Regions from separate parts of the Neobacillus sp. SM06 genome, predicted to be linked through region 4. Evidence: riboswitches for the same ligand, from Rfam matches in the RefSeq annotation. Region 4 holds a riboswitch; each other region holds the start of a gene.
What was found. Region 4 has a riboswitch for thiamine pyrophosphate ahead of ACQYAD_RS12650 (solute carrier family 23 protein). Riboswitches for the same ligand answer to the same signal wherever they lie in the genome.
Positions count from the first base shown of each region.

Region 1: it holds a riboswitch for thiamine pyrophosphate, as region 4 does, so the genes downstream of both, thiW (energy coupling factor transporter S component ThiW) here and ACQYAD_RS12650 (solute carrier family 23 protein) in region 4, are expected to answer to the same signal.
Region 2: it holds a riboswitch for thiamine pyrophosphate, as region 4 does, so the genes downstream of both, thiC (phosphomethylpyrimidine synthase ThiC) here and ACQYAD_RS12650 (solute carrier family 23 protein) in region 4, are expected to answer to the same signal.
Region 3: it holds a riboswitch for thiamine pyrophosphate, as region 4 does, so the genes downstream of both, thiT (energy-coupled thiamine transporter ThiT) here and ACQYAD_RS12650 (solute carrier family 23 protein) in region 4, are expected to answer to the same signal.

Region 1 covers NZ_JBNWEO010000009.1:69,938-74,277, reverse strand. Annotated here, with positions in the region: gene gatA (Asp-tRNA(Asn)/Glu-tRNA(Gln) amidotransferase subunit GatA) at 1-1,296, opposite strand, end outside; gene gatC (Asp-tRNA(Asn)/Glu-tRNA(Gln) amidotransferase subunit GatC) at 1,309-1,602, opposite strand; gene thiW (energy coupling factor transporter S component ThiW) at 1,761-2,273, opposite strand; TPP riboswitch at 2,329-2,442, opposite strand; gene ACQYAD_RS02880 (YueI family protein) at 2,481-2,915, opposite strand; gene ACQYAD_RS02875 (hypothetical protein) at 3,003-3,326, opposite strand; gene aceA (isocitrate lyase) at 3,701-4,340, opposite strand, start outside.
Region 2 covers NZ_JBNWEO010000011.1:9,910-14,012, reverse strand. Annotated here, with positions in the region: gene tyrS (tyrosine--tRNA ligase) at 38-1,297, shown strand; gene ACQYAD_RS03350 (H-type small acid-soluble spore protein) at 1,393-1,575, opposite strand; TPP riboswitch at 1,747-1,861, shown strand; gene thiC (phosphomethylpyrimidine synthase ThiC) at 2,020-3,792, shown strand; gene ACQYAD_RS03340 (hypothetical protein) at 3,770-3,970, shown strand.
Region 3 covers NZ_JBNWEO010000013.1:544,811-549,150, forward strand. Annotated here, with positions in the region: gene feoB (ferrous iron transport protein B) at 1-1,065, opposite strand, end outside; gene ACQYAD_RS07775 (FeoA family protein) at 1,065-1,289, opposite strand; gene thiT (energy-coupled thiamine transporter ThiT) at 1,454-2,029, opposite strand; TPP riboswitch at 2,345-2,452, opposite strand; gene ACQYAD_RS07785 (histidine kinase N-terminal domain-containing protein) at 2,776-3,927, shown strand; gene ACQYAD_RS07790 (GNAT family N-acetyltransferase) at 4,056-4,340, shown strand, end outside.
Region 4 covers NZ_JBNWEO010000015.1:630,098-634,437, reverse strand. Annotated here, with positions in the region: gene ACQYAD_RS12660 (ABC transporter ATP-binding protein) at 1-1,530, shown strand, start outside; gene ACQYAD_RS12655 (ECF transporter S component) at 1,509-2,204, shown strand; TPP riboswitch at 2,253-2,363, shown strand; gene ACQYAD_RS12650 (solute carrier family 23 protein) at 2,514-3,815, shown strand; gene ACQYAD_RS12645 (CoF synthetase) at 3,812-4,340, shown strand, end outside.

The DNA of each region.
Region 1 (4,340 bases), on a different contig from region 4:
GTTGACTGGAATCGTCAAAATATCGTTTGCATACATGGTCAATGGATCGGCAATTTTTTCGCCAATTTTAAATGCTGGCGTCGGCGTCGTAGGGCCAATGATCACATCGTAGTTTTCAAAAACCGTCTCAAAATCCTGTTTAATCAATGTACGCACTTTTTGCGCTTTTTTATAGTAAGCATCATAATAACCTGAGCTAAGTGCAAATGTTCCGAGCATGATCCGACGCTTGACTTCATCGCCCAAGCCTTCTGCACGTGTGTTTTTATACAAATCGATTAACGTCTCGGCATTCGGTGTCCGGTAGCCGTAGCGCACCCCGTCAAAGCGCGACAGGTTTGCGGATGCCTCGGATGAAGACAGCAAATAATAGGTTGCCAGCGCATATTTCGAGTGTGGCAGCGATACCTCTTCCCACACAGCGCCTTGCTTTTCGAGCACTCGTAACGCTGCTAAAACCGACTGGCGGACGGCATCGGTAACACCTTCGCCAAGGTACTCTTTCGGTACGGCAATTTTCAAACCTTTACAATTACCCGTTAAGGATTCGACAAAATTTGGCACCTCGACATTGGCTGAGGTTGAATCCATTGGATCCACGCCGGAAATTGCTTGTAAAAGATACGCATTATCCTCGACCGTTCTCGTAATCGGACCGATTTGATCTAATGATGACGCAAATGCCACCAAGCCAAAGCGGGAAACCCGGCCATATGTCGGTTTAAGCCCAACAACACCGCAAAAGGCAGCTGGCTGGCGAATCGAACCGCCAGTATCCGATCCTAGTGAAAACAAAACTTCCCCTGCTGCAACCGAAGCGGCTGAACCACCGGAAGAACCGCCTGGCACGGTTTCAAGATTCCATGGATTGCGCGTTTTTTTATAAGCGGAATTTTCATTGGATGAGCCCATCGCAAACTCGTCCATGTTTAATTTGCCAATGGTGATCGTCTCTGCAGACTGCAATTTTTGTACAACTGTTGCATCATAAATCGGCTGAAAATTTTCAAGGATTTTGCTGGCACAAGTTGTCCGGAGGTCTTTTGTGACAATATTATCCTTTAGCCCGATCGGCATGCCGAATAGCAACCCTTTATGCTCGTCCGTTACCAGCTTTTGATCAAAACGGTTTGCAGCAGCCCTTGCCCGCTCTTCATCCAATGTTAAAAATGCCTGTACTTGATCGTCCACTTCACGAATGCGCTTATACGACTCATCAACCAAATCCGTTACGGTTAATTCTTTTTTATGTAAAAATTGATGCAGTTCTGCGACTTTGTTATCAAAAATACTCACCTGTTCTCCTCCTTACTCGCCTAAAATCGCCGGCACTTTGATCTGACCATCCTGGTGCTCCGGCGCATTTTTCAACACTTGTTCACGCGGCAGTCCCGGCTTCGGATTATCTTCACGCAGCACATTTTTCATATCAAGGACATGCGAAGTCGGCTCGACGTTCTCAGTATCGAGTTCATTTAACTGCTCTGCAAAGGTAATAATCGCATCGAGCTGTTTTGTAAATTTTTCTGTCTCTTCTTCAGTGATCGCTAGTCTCGCAAGATTGGCGACATGCTTCACCTGCTCCGCTGATATACGGGTCATTTTTTATTACCTCCGTTCAAATTGCAATCATGGTTTATTTATTGATGATACCAAATATTTCTGTATTCTCGCAATGGCTGTGCCGATTTAAGCAACATTGAAAACGTTGTCAATTTCAGAAAATTTTATTAAAAAAAGCTGATGAATTTCTTCACCAGCTAATTTTTGCTTTGGTTTGCGCTTAACACCCGGATGACGCCTTTATTTTTCATTAATATGGCGAGAAGAATCAGACCAATGGCCGCACCTGCGAGTGAACTGAAGATAAACATCGGAATAAAACCAAAAAGGGTGGCCTGGTTGCCAAGCAGCAAGGTGGCAATTGGAAAGCTGGCCATCGCCCCAAGAATCCCTGTCCCGACGACTTCTCCAAAAAAGGCCAAGTAGAGTTTGTTTGTTTTGCTATACAGAATTGCAGCCAGTACCGCGCCAATCATGCTTCCCGGAAAAGCAAAGACGGAACCGGTGCCCATCATGTTGCGAATCAGCGAGATGCCAAATGCCTCCGCAAGAGCGTAATAAGGTCCAAGAATAACGGCTGATAAAACGTTAATTAAGCTTTGCATCGGGAAAAGCTTTGTAACCCCGAGTGGGATATACAACAAGTTGCTCGTCAGCGTTCCCAAAGCAATCAGCATCGCCGTTACGGTAAGTTTCTGTGTTTTTCGCATAAAAAACCCCTCAATCGCAAGCACTGGGGGATATTACTGAGCAGAAGTTCGCATGAATGGTTTCCATACACTTCCCTACGCTGGTACAAACCAGATCAGGTTTTAAGGGTAAAAGACATTTCGGGTCTTACTCTCAGCCGGCCGCTTTCCGGATCCCCCAGTGCTATCGTATTTTTGCTTTCATTATACTCCATGTTTCAACAAATTTCAGCCTCGTTTAAAAAGTTTTGCCAAAAACGATGGTGACTTTGCTTTGGTTTGTGATGTGGAGTTTGTTTTTCCTAGATAAATTTCCTCTTTGTCAATTGCATGATCCACTGCCAGAACAAGCCCAATCTCGGTGTCATGCTCCTTATTTGTCACAATTGTATAGGAGGCTTTACATTTTTTCGCAATCTTCACGTATTTTGATAAATCGCGATATGGAAGGGTACCGTTTAATAAAAGGTGTGCAGTAGGATTTTCTTTTAATAGCTGGCCAATTTGCGGGTAAACGTCTTGCTCCCTCACCTGGTTTTTCTTCAGAACAGCAAGAACCCGCTCCCTTAACGTTCCGAGAAATTGCCGTCTTTCTTCCGGCTTTATTTCCTTCGTACCGTAAATTCCCTGCTGCAAAACTTCCTCTACTGTCGGTTTTTTCAAAAATATCAACTCCAACGATGTGATTTACCTATTATTATGTATGATTCTATTTTAAAAAAAGTGCTGTCAAAAGGAAATCGAACAGTTTCATGAGAATTCGACGCGTTTGGAGCGGAATTCGACGTCTTTGCGGGCGGATTCGACGCGGTTGAAGCGGAATTCAACGTCTTTGGGGGCGGATTCGACGCGTTTGGAGCGGAATTCGACGTCTTTGCGGGCGGATTCGACGCGTTTGAAGCGGAATTCAACGTCTTTGGGGGCGGATTCGACGCGTTTTAAGTGGAATTCGACGTCTTTGGGGGCGGATTCGACGCGGTTGGAGCGGAATTCAACGTCTTTGGGGGCGGATTCGACGCGTTTTAAGTGGAATTCGACGTCTTTGGGGGCGGATTCGACGCGATTGGAGCGCAATTCGACGTCTTTGGGAGCGGATTCGACGCGGTTGGAGCAGAATTCAACGTCTTTTGGAGCGGATTCGACGCGATTGAAGTGGAATTCGACGTCTTTGGGAGCGCGATTCGACGCGGTTGTGGCGGAATTCGACGCATTTGGGGGCGGATTCGACGCGTTTTAAGTGGAATTCGACGTCTTTGTCGAATAGGCTAAGCTATTCCGCCGTTATTTTGTTTTTTCCGCCTAACTGGTGCGGAATTCCGCCTTCAGTTTGCTTTTTTCCGCCGATGCGGCCCCGAATTCCGCCTTCACGCCAACTAGCCACCATAACATTACCTTTTCCGATGGCTAAAAACCTTCCCCGCACACGAGGGAAGGTTTTGAAAATCGAATTATTTCGCTCCGGTAAATTGGGCTTCTTCGGTCGAACCTTTCAAAGCGGTTGTTGAAGACGTTCCGCCCGTAACAATCATGGAAACCTGGTCAAAGTAGCCTGTTCCAACCTCGCGCTGGTGTCTGGTTGCACTGTAACCGTACTGCTCGCTGGCAAATTCAGCCTGCTGCAGTTCAGAGTATGCCGCCATGCCGCGCTCTTTGTAGTCGCGGGCAAGCTCAAACATGCTGTGGTTCAAGGCATGGAAACCGGCAAGTGTAACAAATTGGAATTTATAACCCATCTTGCCAAGCTCTTTTTGGAAATTGGCAATCGTTTCTTCATCTAATTTCTTTTTCCAGTTGAACGATGGTGAACAGTTATAGGCGAGCAGTTTTTCCGGGAATTTCTCATGAATTGCCTCAGCAAAACGGCGAGCTTCCTCAACATTCGGTTCAGAAGTTTCACACCAGATCAGGTCAGCATATGGAGCATAGGCCAATCCGCGGGCAATCGCCTGTTCAATGCCGGACTTTGTTCGGAAAAATCCTTCAGAAGTCCGCTCGCCAGTAATAAACGGGGCATCATATGGATCAACATCACTTGTAATCAAATCGGCGGCATTCGCGTCCGTCCGGGCAACCAATACAGTCTGCGTA
Region 2 (4,103 bases), on a different contig from region 4:
GCAGGGACGTTTTATTTTTGATTGGAGGTTGACAGACGTGGAGTTATTGCAGGATTTAGCATGGAGAGGGATTATTTATCAGCAAACCGATGAGGAGAGTTTGAAGGATCTCCTGAAAAAGGAAAAAATTTCGCTGTATTGTGGGGTTGATCCAACGGCCGACAGTTTGCATATCGGGCATTTAGTTGCCTTTTTCACACTCCGTAGGTTTCAAATGTATGGCCACCGTCCGATTGTACTTGTCGGCGGGGCAACCGGGCTGATTGGGGATCCGAGTGGAAAAAGCGAAGAACGAAAGCTGTTAACACTGGAAACGGTTCAGCAAAATGTTGAGGGAATTAAAAAACAGCTTGCTGCCATTTTTGAGTTTGAAGGCGAGAATGGCGCAATTCTGGTGAATAATTACGATTGGGCCGGTTCCATGGATATCGTTACGTTTTTACGCGATATTGGCAAGCATATTGGGGTCAATTATATGCTGGCGAAAGACACAATTGCATCGCGTTTGGAAACAGGGATTTCATTTACGGAATTTACCTACACCATTTTGCAGGCAATGGATTTTCTGCATTTGTATGAGGATCATGATTGTAAACTCCAGATTGGCGGGAGTGATCAATGGGGCAATATCACATCCGGACTGGAACTGATCAGAAAAATGCATCCGGAAGGTTCGAAAGCGTATGGGTTAACCATTCCGCTTGTCACAAAAGCAGATGGAACGAAATTTGGCAAAACAGAGGGCGGAGCTGTATGGCTTGATCCGGAAAAAACGACTCCTTACGAGTTTTATCAGTTCTGGATCAACACCGCTGATGCTGATGTGGTGAAATATTTGAAGCTGTTTACGTTCCTTTCCCATGAAGAGATTGAACAACTGGAAAAGAGTGTCCAAGAAGAGCCGCATCTTCGCAAAGCGCAAAAGACGCTGGCAGAAGAAATGACCCGGCAAATTCATGGCGAGGCAGCACTTCACCAAGCAATGAAAATTTCAGCCGCCCTGTTCAGTGGTGATGTAAAAGAGCTATCCGCTGCTGAGATTAAACAAGGTTTCAAGGATGTGCCTTCATTTGAAGTAAAGACTGGTATGGATGTAAATCTTGTTGAGGTGCTGGTAGCTGCCAAAATTTCTCCATCGAAGCGCCAGGCTCGTGAAGATGTTAGCAATGGAGCAGTGTCTGTAAATGGGGAACGGGTAACGGATCCGACCTATACTTTGGGTGAAAGCGACCGAATTGAAGGACAATTTACAATCATTCGCCGGGGGAAAAAGAAGTATTTTCTAATTAAATATTAGAAAGGAATACGTTTTTGTAAAAAAGAAAAGGCCAAATTCATCACGAAATGGCCTTTTCTAATGGCTAAAATGAAATTGTTCGTTGCAATGGCTCTTTAACGGCCTTGCTCAACTAAACTGCTAACCGGTACGTTTTGTTCTTTGTCTGGATGATCGAGGGGATAAACCCTTGCTGTATGATCTTCGTTCACATGCTGAATGTAAACCGGTTTTCCTTCATACGTTACTTTTATCATATTTGGGGAGTCGAAAATCTGTTTTGCCCGATTTTTGTCCATATTTCTTTCCTCCTTTTTATTGTCCATCAGTAGTATGGCTCCAAAATGTTTCTCTATTCTGGATTTAATTTTTTTTGCAGATTATTCGCTGTTGGGTACAATTCAAGTACGAAATCCTTTTATTTTTTTGAAAAGTATGGTATTTTAATAAAGAACAAAATTACTATTCTATCTTTCTACTAGGGGAGTCCGTAATGCTCGGACTGAGAAAAGAAGGCACTAAATTCTTTGACCCTTTGAACCTGATCTGGATGATGCCAGCGTAGGGAAGTAGTGACTAAAGCAATGGCTGTTGCCTTTTACAGCAAGCTGCTACTTTTTTGATGATGACTCAGGTTCTGTGCAAACAGAACCTTTTTTGTTTTCATTCAATTCTTTCGTTTATCGCGGAATGAACGATGCTGTATCTTCCAGATCAAATCAATATTTTAAGGAGGAAGTTACATGCAAAAGGAAAAAGCAATGAACATCGAATTGAAGTCGCAATTTACTGGGAGTAAGAAGGTGTATATCCAAGGTTCGAGAGAAGATATTCAAGTGCCAATGAGAGAAATTTCCGTTAGCCGAACCCGCACTTCTTTTGGTGAAGAAGAAAATGCTCCAGTACGTGTGTATGATACAAGCGGGCCTTACACAGATGAGCAGTTTACCATTGATATTCGCCAAGGACTGCCGGCATTAAGGGGAAAATGGATCTTAGAGCGCGGTGATGTTGAAGCCTACCATGGACGGGAAATCAAAGCGAGTGACAATGGATATCGTGAAGGTGAGAATAAAGCAAATCTCGAACAATTTCCAACGATCAATAAAACACCTTTACGGGCAAAGCCTGGCCGCAATGTTACGCAAATGCATTATGCAAAACAAGGAATAGTTACACCAGAGATGGAGTTTATCGCCATTCGGGAAAATTTGGATCCGGAATTTGTCCGCAAGGAGGTTGCCAGAGGCAGGGCGATTATTCCGGCAAATATTAACCATCCGGAAAGCGAACCAATGATTATAGGGAAAAATTTCCATGTGAAAATCAATGCCAACATCGGAAACTCCGCTGTCAGTTCTTCTATTGATGAAGAAATCGAGAAAATGACTTGGGCAACCCGCTGGGGCGCTGATACCATTATGGATTTATCGACAGGAAAGAATATCCACACAACAAGAGAATGGATTATTCGCAATTCCCCGGTGCCGGTCGGAACGGTGCCGATTTATCAGGCGCTTGAAAAAGTCAATGGAATTGCAGAAGATTTAACATGGGAAGTTTATCGCGATACGCTAATCGAACAAGCGGAACAAGGAGTAGATTATTTTACGATCCATGCCGGTGTTTTACTAAGGTACATTCCATTAACAGCTGCAAGGACAACGGGAATTGTTTCGCGCGGTGGTTCCATCATGGCTCAATGGTGCCTGGCCCATCATAAAGAAAATTTCCTCTATACTCACTTCGAAGAAATCTGTGAAATTTTAAAGCAATACGATATTTCAGTTTCCCTCGGTGATGGTCTGCGCCCGGGCAGTATTGCAGATGCTAATGATGAGGCGCAGTTTGCCGAACTTGAAACATTGGGAGAATTAACAAAAATCGCCTGGAAACAGGATGTTCAAGTGATGATTGAAGGTCCTGGTCATGTGCCAATGCACATGATTAAAGAAAATGTTGATAAGCAAATGGAAATTTGCGATGAAGCACCGTTTTATACATTAGGGCCCTTAACAACCGATATCGCACCAGGCTATGACCACATTACATCAGCGATTGGTGCGGCGATGATCGGCTGGTTCGGAACAGCAATGCTTTGTTATGTAACCCCGAAAGAGCATCTTGGCTTGCCGAATAAAGAAGATGTTCGTGAAGGGGTCATCACCTATAAAATTGCTGCCCATGCTGCAGATTTGGCGAAAGGTCATCCAGGTGCCCAAATCAGGGACAATGCTTTGTCAAAAGCACGATTTGAATTTAGATGGAATGATCAATTTAATCTTTCGCTTGACCCTGAACGGGCAAGAGAATTTCATGATGAAACCTTGCCGGCTGAAGGTGCCAAAACAGCACATTTTTGCTCCATGTGCGGTCCGAAATTTTGTTCCATGCGAATTTCCCACGATATTCGCGGGATGGCTGTTGAGAACCCGGTAAATGAAGCAACCATTCAAGAAGGAATGAAACAAAAAGCAGAGGAGTTTGTTAACGATGGATCAAGAATCTATCGCTAAAATGCAATCCAATGAAATCGAAAGACTAAAAGAGGAAATCCTTGCAATAAAGAAAAAGCTCCAACAATTGCAAGGGGAGCTCGAAACGATCCAGTCTAACTGCAAGCATGTTTTTGTCGAAACATCGGTTATGCGTGTGTGCCAAAAATGCGGTTTATCCGAAAGTACCTACTATTAATCCCAAAAAAAAAAACCCCGTACCATTTGCGGTGCGGGGTTTTGGTTGGTTCTTAACGAGAGTAGAACTCAATAGTCCTACAAACCCTAGTGTTTTCAAGGCTTGAGGCGGTTATATTGAAAACCTCCCCCAA
Region 3 (4,340 bases), on a different contig from region 4:
TTGCGGGGCAAAAACAAGCACCCCGCCGACACCGGCTACCAGTCCTTGAATGATCAAGGCATGGATAAATTCAGATGCTTGGACAATCGTTAACATCTTTTCTACTCCAGCGGTTACCGGTCCTGTCAAAAACGCATCAAGTGCATCAGACAGCGGTGTTCCAAGCCAATCAAATGTAAGCATGAACATCAAATACATGAACAGTAAAAAAATCGGCATGCCTAGATAGCGGTTCGTCACAATGGCATCGATCTTTTCGGTTAATGGAATCTTCGCATTTTCTTTCTGAACCGCTTCAGCTAAAATCTTTTCGATTACTTCTTTTCGCTTGTTATAAATAAAATGGGGTATCGACTTCGTATCATTTTTCTGAATGATCCGATTTTCAACACGATCAAAGATGGCATCGAGCTTTTCAGCAGGGGCACTCCGATACAAAAAATTTTTCACGTACTGGTTTCCTTCCAGCCATTGCAATGTCAGCCATCGATAGGAATGGCTTACTTTTTCTCCAATAAGTGTTGCCAACATGGAAACAGCTTCTTCGATTTCCTTCCCATAATAAACTAAATTTTTTTGCTTGGAAGTGGCCGTTTCAGTGGTGATCATCTGAACAAGCTGGTCACAGCCTTTCCCGCTTCTTGCCACTACTGGCACCACCGGGGCACCGATCATTTTCGACAATTTATCAACATCAATGTGAATGCCGCGTTTTTTGGCAACATCCACCATGTTCAAGCCAACAAGCATCGGCCTTTCAAACTCCAGTAATTGAATTGTCAAATGCAAGTTTCTTTCTAATTGTGATGCATCCAAAATATTTAAAAAACGGTCGGCTGCTTCGTTTAAAAAAAAGGAAGTTACAACCCCTTCATCTTTCGAAAGCGGGTTAAGTGTGTAAACACCAGGCAAATCAATCAATTTTCCGCTATTGTTTTTTAAGATACCAACCTTTTTTTCAACCGTTACACCGCTCCAGTTTCCAACATATTCATAAGAACCTGTTAAATGATTAAACAATGATGTTTTCCCCGTATTCGGATTCCCAATTAGAGCGACATCCATTATAACCTCTCCACTTCGATTCGATCTGCCTCTTTGCGGCGAATACCAATGCACTGTCCGCATGATTCAATCATTATCGGGCCGCCAAAAGGCATAATGCATTTCACACAAACTTCAGAACTCTCGGTAAATCCAAGGTCAAGCAACCGCTTTTGAACCAAGCGGCTCACCTGTGATAAGTTAATAATTTTTCCTCTTTCCCCTGTTTTTAACTCTCCAAGCATTTCGATCATCCTTTTGAGAAGGTAATTGAGAATGATTCTCTTTCTAATGTATATTTTATCATTTTTCAACACCAGACAGCGCACCCACATTGTGACAAAAGTTTGAAAAAACATATAAATAATCGAAAAAAAAGAAAAAGCGTCTGCTCTTTGTTTTTTTGATGTTAGATTATTCGCTTTGGTGCGGCATTGATGACAAGAATAACGGTGATGGTGCTGAGTATATAGCTTGGGAGCATGTATGTACCATTGTAGATGAGCGAATACAAGGCGACGGGCTGACCTTTTGGCGCATAGGAGCCAAAAAAGGAAATGCCTGAAATAAAATGCATGACAAAGCGAACAAAACTTCCCCAAAACGCGCCAATCGCTGCGTACATCATCCATTTTCCTTTTTGCTGTTTGTTTACTCCAGCTTTCACTTTTGAAGCAAACATGCCCGCAAGTCCGACTCCCGTAAATGCAAGAAAATAATCAATAAAACCTTGCAAAATCGTATAAATTTGTGAAAACCCTAAAATAAATTGCAAGAGTCCGAGTAAAAATCCCGTTAAAACACCGCCTTTTATTCCCCATCGATACGCCATCAGAAAAATTGGCACCATAGCGATCGATACGGATCCCCCCTGCGGCCAAATCCTTGAAAAAACAAATGCGCTTACCAAGTCAAGGATGTACGCTAACGCAGCAAATACTGCAACCTCGACCAAAAATAATGTATTGCTTTTTACCTGAACCATTTTTCTTTTCCCCCTTTTATTTTCGGGAGCTGAAGCAACGGCAAAAAAATTCAAAAAGCTGTGTTCGTTTAACAGATCCTAAAGAAAGCGAGCCATTGGCGGTTCATGAGGTGTAGTTGCCCGTCGTCACGCTCAAAACGGCACGTCCTGTGCCTTTCGCCTGACTAGGGCATCCCTGCCCGTCGTCACGCTCAAAACGGCACGTCCTGTGCCTTCGCCTGACTAGGGCATCCTGCCCGTCGTGCGTTCAGAATTTATGGATATAAATTTCTGGTTAGCAAAAAACAATGCAGGCGCCAAAATGCCTGCATTGCTTTTTCAAGCAAACCACATTCCTGCGCTGGCGTTACCTAACAGGTTCAAAGGGTCAGAACACAACTGTTCACTCTCAGCCGCTTTGCCGCAGCTCCCCTTGTGGAACGATTCTTTCTTTTTCCAATTCGACTATACTACTTTTTCCATTCAGATACAATGACAAGCACAAAAAAGCAGAGGTCTTAACAGCTTACTAACGACCCATAAGGATTGGATATGTGCTCGTAGAAATTCCTTGCGGGTCTCCTATTTTGAGCAGCATAGAGGCATACAATTTCTTTCTCGTCATTACTGAATCTTCTTTACTCAACGTGCAACAGGATGAAAATTTTTCCACATATGATTTTTGGGATAGGAAAAAGGATTTTTTGTATAATGAGCGAATTATTTGTTTAAGCAAGGTTTGTAACTGCTATAGGGGGAACCATAAAATGCAAACGAGTACAAAAATACATATGGTGCGATTTTTGGAGGAACAAAAATCAATGCTGCTTTCAGATTGGAGCGGAGCCAATATTCTATCAAATGACGATCCTTTTAGAGAAAAAGTTCCGGAGAATGCTGTTGCTTTTTTCAATTTGCTTCTCCATACACTTGAATCAGATGAGCAAGATTATACCGAGCTGATTAGGGAGCTGGCGCTAAAAATAGCCGAGGAACGAGTAAAAGCCAATATCAACATTGGAGAATTTGTCTACAATGTCAACATTGGCCGAACAACCTTTTTCAGGTATTTAAGCAATGCTGAGCTGGCATGGGAAGAAGTTCAGGAATCGATCAATCTGATCAACTCCTTTTTCGATCAATTTCTTTATCACGCTGTTTCCCATTATGCGGAAGCGAAGGACAAAATAATTGAAGAGAAAACACAGTTTATTGATTCGACCCATCAGGATCGTCTCACTCTATTGGGGCAAATGACCTCCAGCTTTATCCATGAGTTTCGCAACCCGCTTACATCGATCCAGGGGTTTATCCAACTTCTGAAGGCCGATTACCCGAATATGCGGTATTTGGACATCATTTCCGGTGAATTGGAGCAATTAAATTTTCGAATTTCGCAATTTTTGCTCCTTTCAAAAAAAGAACTGATTGGCAAGGAGAAAGTCGTTTTTGAATTGAACCAATTGATTGAAGAAGTGTTGAATTTCCTTTATCCTAGCATTTTGGATGGCAAGGTGAAAGTTGTTAAAGAATTATCCGAAGACATTTCGCTGCAAGGCTATGCGGACGAAATCCGCCAAGTATTTATTAACATCATTTTCAATGCAATTGATGTACTCGGGCACCATCGCAAAGAAAACCCGACGATTGAAATACACAGCTACATGGAGGATCACTCCTTCATCACCATCGATGTCACCAATAATGGGCCGATGATCCCGCAAGAATTACAAAACACGATCTTTGAACCTTTTTTTACAACGAAAAAACTTGGAACAGGGCTTGGTTTGTTTGTTTGCAAAGAAATTATCGAAAAGCACAAAGGCAGTTTGTCTTGCCGATCCAATCCGGCGAAAACCACCTTTTCGATTAAACTCCCAATTGCTGGCCCAAAAGCAGAAAATGAACGCCATACATAATAAAAAGCTATTTTTTTACCCGGCCTTAAAGGAAACGGGTTTTTCTTTTTTTCTATTGACAACCATCTTCGCCGGCGCATTTTCCATATATTGAAACAGAACGATTCAACAATTGGGAGTGTAAAAGGATGTTTACTTTAAAAGTGGATCAGGAAATTGAACTAAAACTATTTCAGCTTCAGGATTCCCTAAAACTATACCAGCTTGTCAATGAAAATCGCGAGCATTTGCGCAAATGGCTGCCATGGGTGGATACAATGGATTCCCCTTTTCAATACGAAGCGGTCATTCCCATCTGGCTGCGCCAATTTGCAGAAAATAACGGATTTAATGCAGGCATTCTTTATAATGGCGAACTGGTTGGCTCAATTGGCCTGCATCAAATCGATTGGCATAATTTGCAAACGAGCATT
Region 4 (4,340 bases):
TTTGTTGTCCTTTTTGGACCATCAGGTTCAGGGAAAAGTACACTTTTGCGATTATTAAAAAAAGAAATACAGCCACATGGCGAGCTTTCAGGGGAAATTCTCTTAAATGGAGAGCCGCTTCAAGAAACGGCAACGATCGGCTTTGTTTTTCAAGATCCGGAGAACCAGGTTGTCGCTGATGAAGTTCTGCATGAACTGGTGTTTGGCCTGGAAAGCATGGGTCTGGATACAACTGAAATGAGGAGCAGGGTTGCCGAAATGGTGCATTATTTCGGTTTGGAGCCGCTGCTTGAACAAAAGACGCAAGATCTTTCCGGCGGAAAAAAACAGCAAATTAACCTGGCATCTGTGCTTCTAATGCAGCCGGACATTCTATTGTTGGATGAACCAACTGCGCAATTGGATCCGGTTAGTGCAAGAGAATTACTCGATCTTTTGATCCGCCTGAATGAAGAGTTTGGCATGACAATTATTTTAGCCGAACATAGACTGGAAGAGTTAGCTGCTCTTGCAGATAAAATGGTATTTTTAGAGAATGGTCAAGTAGCAGACAAAGGTGATCCAAGGCAAGTTTTGCGAGAGCTTTGGTTCTCTCCGTATCATGACTATGTACCAAGTATCCCGGCACTTTTTTTCAAGTTAAACGGTGATGGCAAGGCTCCGTTAACAGTAAAAGAAGGAAAGCAATCGATCAGTCGCTTCCAGCTTCGTTCAGATCCGATTAATCCAGCAAGAAAAGCAGCAGGGGAAGCTCTTTTGCAAATTCAAGAAGTGTTTTTTCGCTACCATCGGCAGAAACAATTTGTTTTGGAAGGGTTCGATTTTCGTCTGAACAAAGGCGAAATTTATGCGATGATGGGCGGAAATGGATCGGGAAAATCGACGCTTTTAAAATTGGTTTGCGGGATTGAAAAGCCAGAGTTCGGAAAGATCGTTTTCGAAAACAAGCCGTTAAAAGCCTGGAAAAAGAAAGAGATCATTCAACGAATTGGCTACTTGCCGCAAAATCCAAAGCTGTTTTTCCTTCACGATACAGTCGGAAAAGAACTAGAAGCAACGATGGAGCAATGGGGGATTCCAGATCACAGTAAAGTTGAGCAACTTGTGGAGGGGCTTGGAATCTCCGCTTTAATGAACAGCCATCCTTACGATTTAAGCGGCGGGGAACTGCAAAAAGCGGCTCTTGCCTGCTTGCTTTTGCGCAAACCGGCATTGTTGCTTCTTGATGAACCAACAAAAGGTCTTGATCCTGTTTCGAAAAAGAGCCTCGCTTCCATTTTAATCGATTTAAAGGAGTCGGGGGTGACCATTTTGATGTCCACTCATGATATTGAATTTGCTGCTCAATACGCAACGGCCTGTGGAATGTTGTTCCAGGGGAAAGTCGCATCTGAAGAGGTTCCCGATCGTTTCTTTAATGGCAATTTCTTTTATACCACAATGGTTCAGCGCCTTTTTCGCCACATTGCTGATCATGGCGTTCTGACCATTGAGGAGGCGGTCCGGCAATGCGTGCTAAAAGATTCATAATCCATCTTTTTTTTCTTTTTTTGTTTAGCAGCCTCCTGGGGTTGTCGCTTGTGTTTGAAGACTATTTTTTTCCGATCAGCTTTGCGGTTGTGATTGTCTCACTTGTTTTTTTGTTCATCCGTTTTGAACAGAGGAAAGTGGAAGCAAAAGAGCTCGTTCTTCTGGCAGTCTTGGCGGCCATTGCGGCGGTTGCGCGAATTCCGTTTGCAAGTATTCCAAGTGTGCAGCCAACCACGTTTATCATTATAATGTCAGGCTTCGTTTTTGGAGCTGAGAGCGGGTTGATGATCGGAACGGTGGCTGCGCTTGCCTCCAATATGGTCTTGGGGCAAGGACCGTGGACACCTTGGCAAATGGCCGCATGGGGATTGGTTGGTCTTACGGCTGGTTTATTTCGCCGTACACACTTCATGAATCGGAAATGCGGCAGAGTTGTATTTGGAGTGGTGTGGGGTTTTTTATTTGGCTGGATTATGAATCTTTGGGGGTTCTTTTCCTTTGTGCAGCTCGGTAACCCTGTTACGCTTCAGACCGTCCTTGGCTATTTTGCCGGGAGTGCCTTGTTCGATACATTCCATGCCCTTTCAAATGCATTTTTTCTGCTTGTGTTCGGAAACAGCTGGCTACAAATTTTGTCGAGATTTCGGAAAAAATATGGATTGCTCAAGAATTGAATGGTTGCACTTTTCTTTACTAAAGTATAAGATTAAGACATACTTTGACAAGACTACTAGGGGTGCCTTTTTACCAGGCTGAGAGAAAAACGGTTTGTTTTTCAACCCTTCGAACCTGATCTGGATTATTCCAGCGGAGGAAAGTAGCGAAAATTACGATTTTCTGTTGCTTTTAAAAGTCAGGTTCCAATCGGTTCCTGGCTTTTTTACGTTTAGGAAACAATCGTTAGGAGGGATTGAGAAGAGCTATACTATACATATTTTTGTTAAAACGGAAGCGATTTTATTTAGAAAAAGGGGAAAATGAAAATGGAAACTGAAAAAATTGTCGTCGGACTTGACGAAAAACTGCCGCCAGGAAAAGGAATTTTATATGGACTGCAGCATGTCTTTGTTTCGAATGTCTGGCTTGATCCGATTTTTGTTGCAGCGATGGTCGGGCTGCCACTTACGCTGTCTGCTAATATTGTCAACGCGATTTTTATCGCCGCCGGACTTGTTACCATCATTCAGGCAACCAAGCTTGTTCGCTTGCCGATTGTTCAAGGCCCATCGGCTGCTTTTGACTCGATTATGATTGCCGCTGGGAAGGCAAACGGGCTCGCCGCAGCAAGCGGTGCCATTTTCTTAAGCGCTATTATTGTCTTTTTCTTATCGATTACAGGTCTGATCGGAAAACTGAAGGCTTTGTTTACACCGGTCATATCTGGAACCGTTATTTTTGTAGTCGGAATCTCACTTTCCGGTTTTACTTTATATGAATTTTTAGGCGGAACACCGGGAATGAAAACTTTTGCTTCAGCGACAACGCTAGCCATGTCGATTCCAACTACCGTGATTGTCATTTTTTTATCCCTTTTTGGCAAAGGGGCATGGAAGTCTTTTTCGTTTCTGATTGCATTAGTTGTTGGTGACATCATAGCATTTGCCTTGGGAAAGACGAATTTTTCTATGATCGCTGACAAAAGCTGGTTCGGCTTGCCTCATTTTCTGCCATATGGCGGGTTAACGTTTGAGTGGGGAACTTTCATCACATTCTTTATTGCCTATGTTGTTGCCGTAATTGAAGCAATGGGTGTCTATGAGGCCAGCGCTGAAATGTTGAATATCAAGCTTGATTCAAGGCGGATCCGCAACGGGTTTGCCGGGGAAGCAGCCGGCTCTTTCGTTTCTTCGCTAATCGGGGGCTTTCCAACAACCGCGTTCGGACAAAACGTCGGCTTATTGCGTTTAACAGGTGTTGGCTCGAGGCAGCCCGTGTTGATCGCCGGAATCATCTTTTTAATTTTAGGCTTTGTGCCAAAAGCGGGTGCATTGCTTGCGCTGACACCTGATGCTGTTGTTGGCGGGATTTTCTTGCCTGCTGCTGCAAGCTTAGTCTTTACCGGGCTTTCGTTGCTTGGAAAAATTGAAAAAACAGAAACGAATTTTATGATTGCCGGATTATCGCTGCTGTTAGCGATCAGCTTGCCAACATATTTTAAAGACGCAAAAGGTACATTGGTAACATTTTTATCCAACAGTATTTTCATCGCAGCTTTTGCATCAATCGTCATGCAGCTCATTCTAGTTCATTTGCCGAAGATTTTAAGAAAAGAGGAAAGTAAATGAGGCCGGATTCGATCAATATCATAAGTGATCTCCTTTCATTTATTGAGGGAAATGATGATCCATTGTTTAATGAAACAGCCTTAAAGTTGTTTCGCTTTCAATTTCAATACAATCTTCCTTATAAAAAGTTTTGTCAGACGAAGCGAAAAACACCTTTAACCATAAAAAACTGGCAGCAAATTCCGCCGATTCCGATTCAAGGCTTCAAGGAATTAACACTTGCCTGTGAACCGCCTGAAGAAGCGGAAGCGGTGTTTATGACAAGCGGGACTACAAATCCGAACGCGAAAGGGAAAAACTATCATCCGACGCTAGCTGTTTGGGACGCATCAATGAAAGGTCCGTTTAAAAAGTTTGTGTTGCCGGATGTTGAAAAAATGACGATTTTTGTATTGTCGCCCGCTGCTGATTTGAATCAAAATTCGTCCCTTTCCCGTTATTTATCAAATGCTGTTACCTATTTTGGGACAGCTAATAGCCGTTTCTTTTTTTCGGAAGCGGGGTTGGATATGGGAGCAGTCGCTG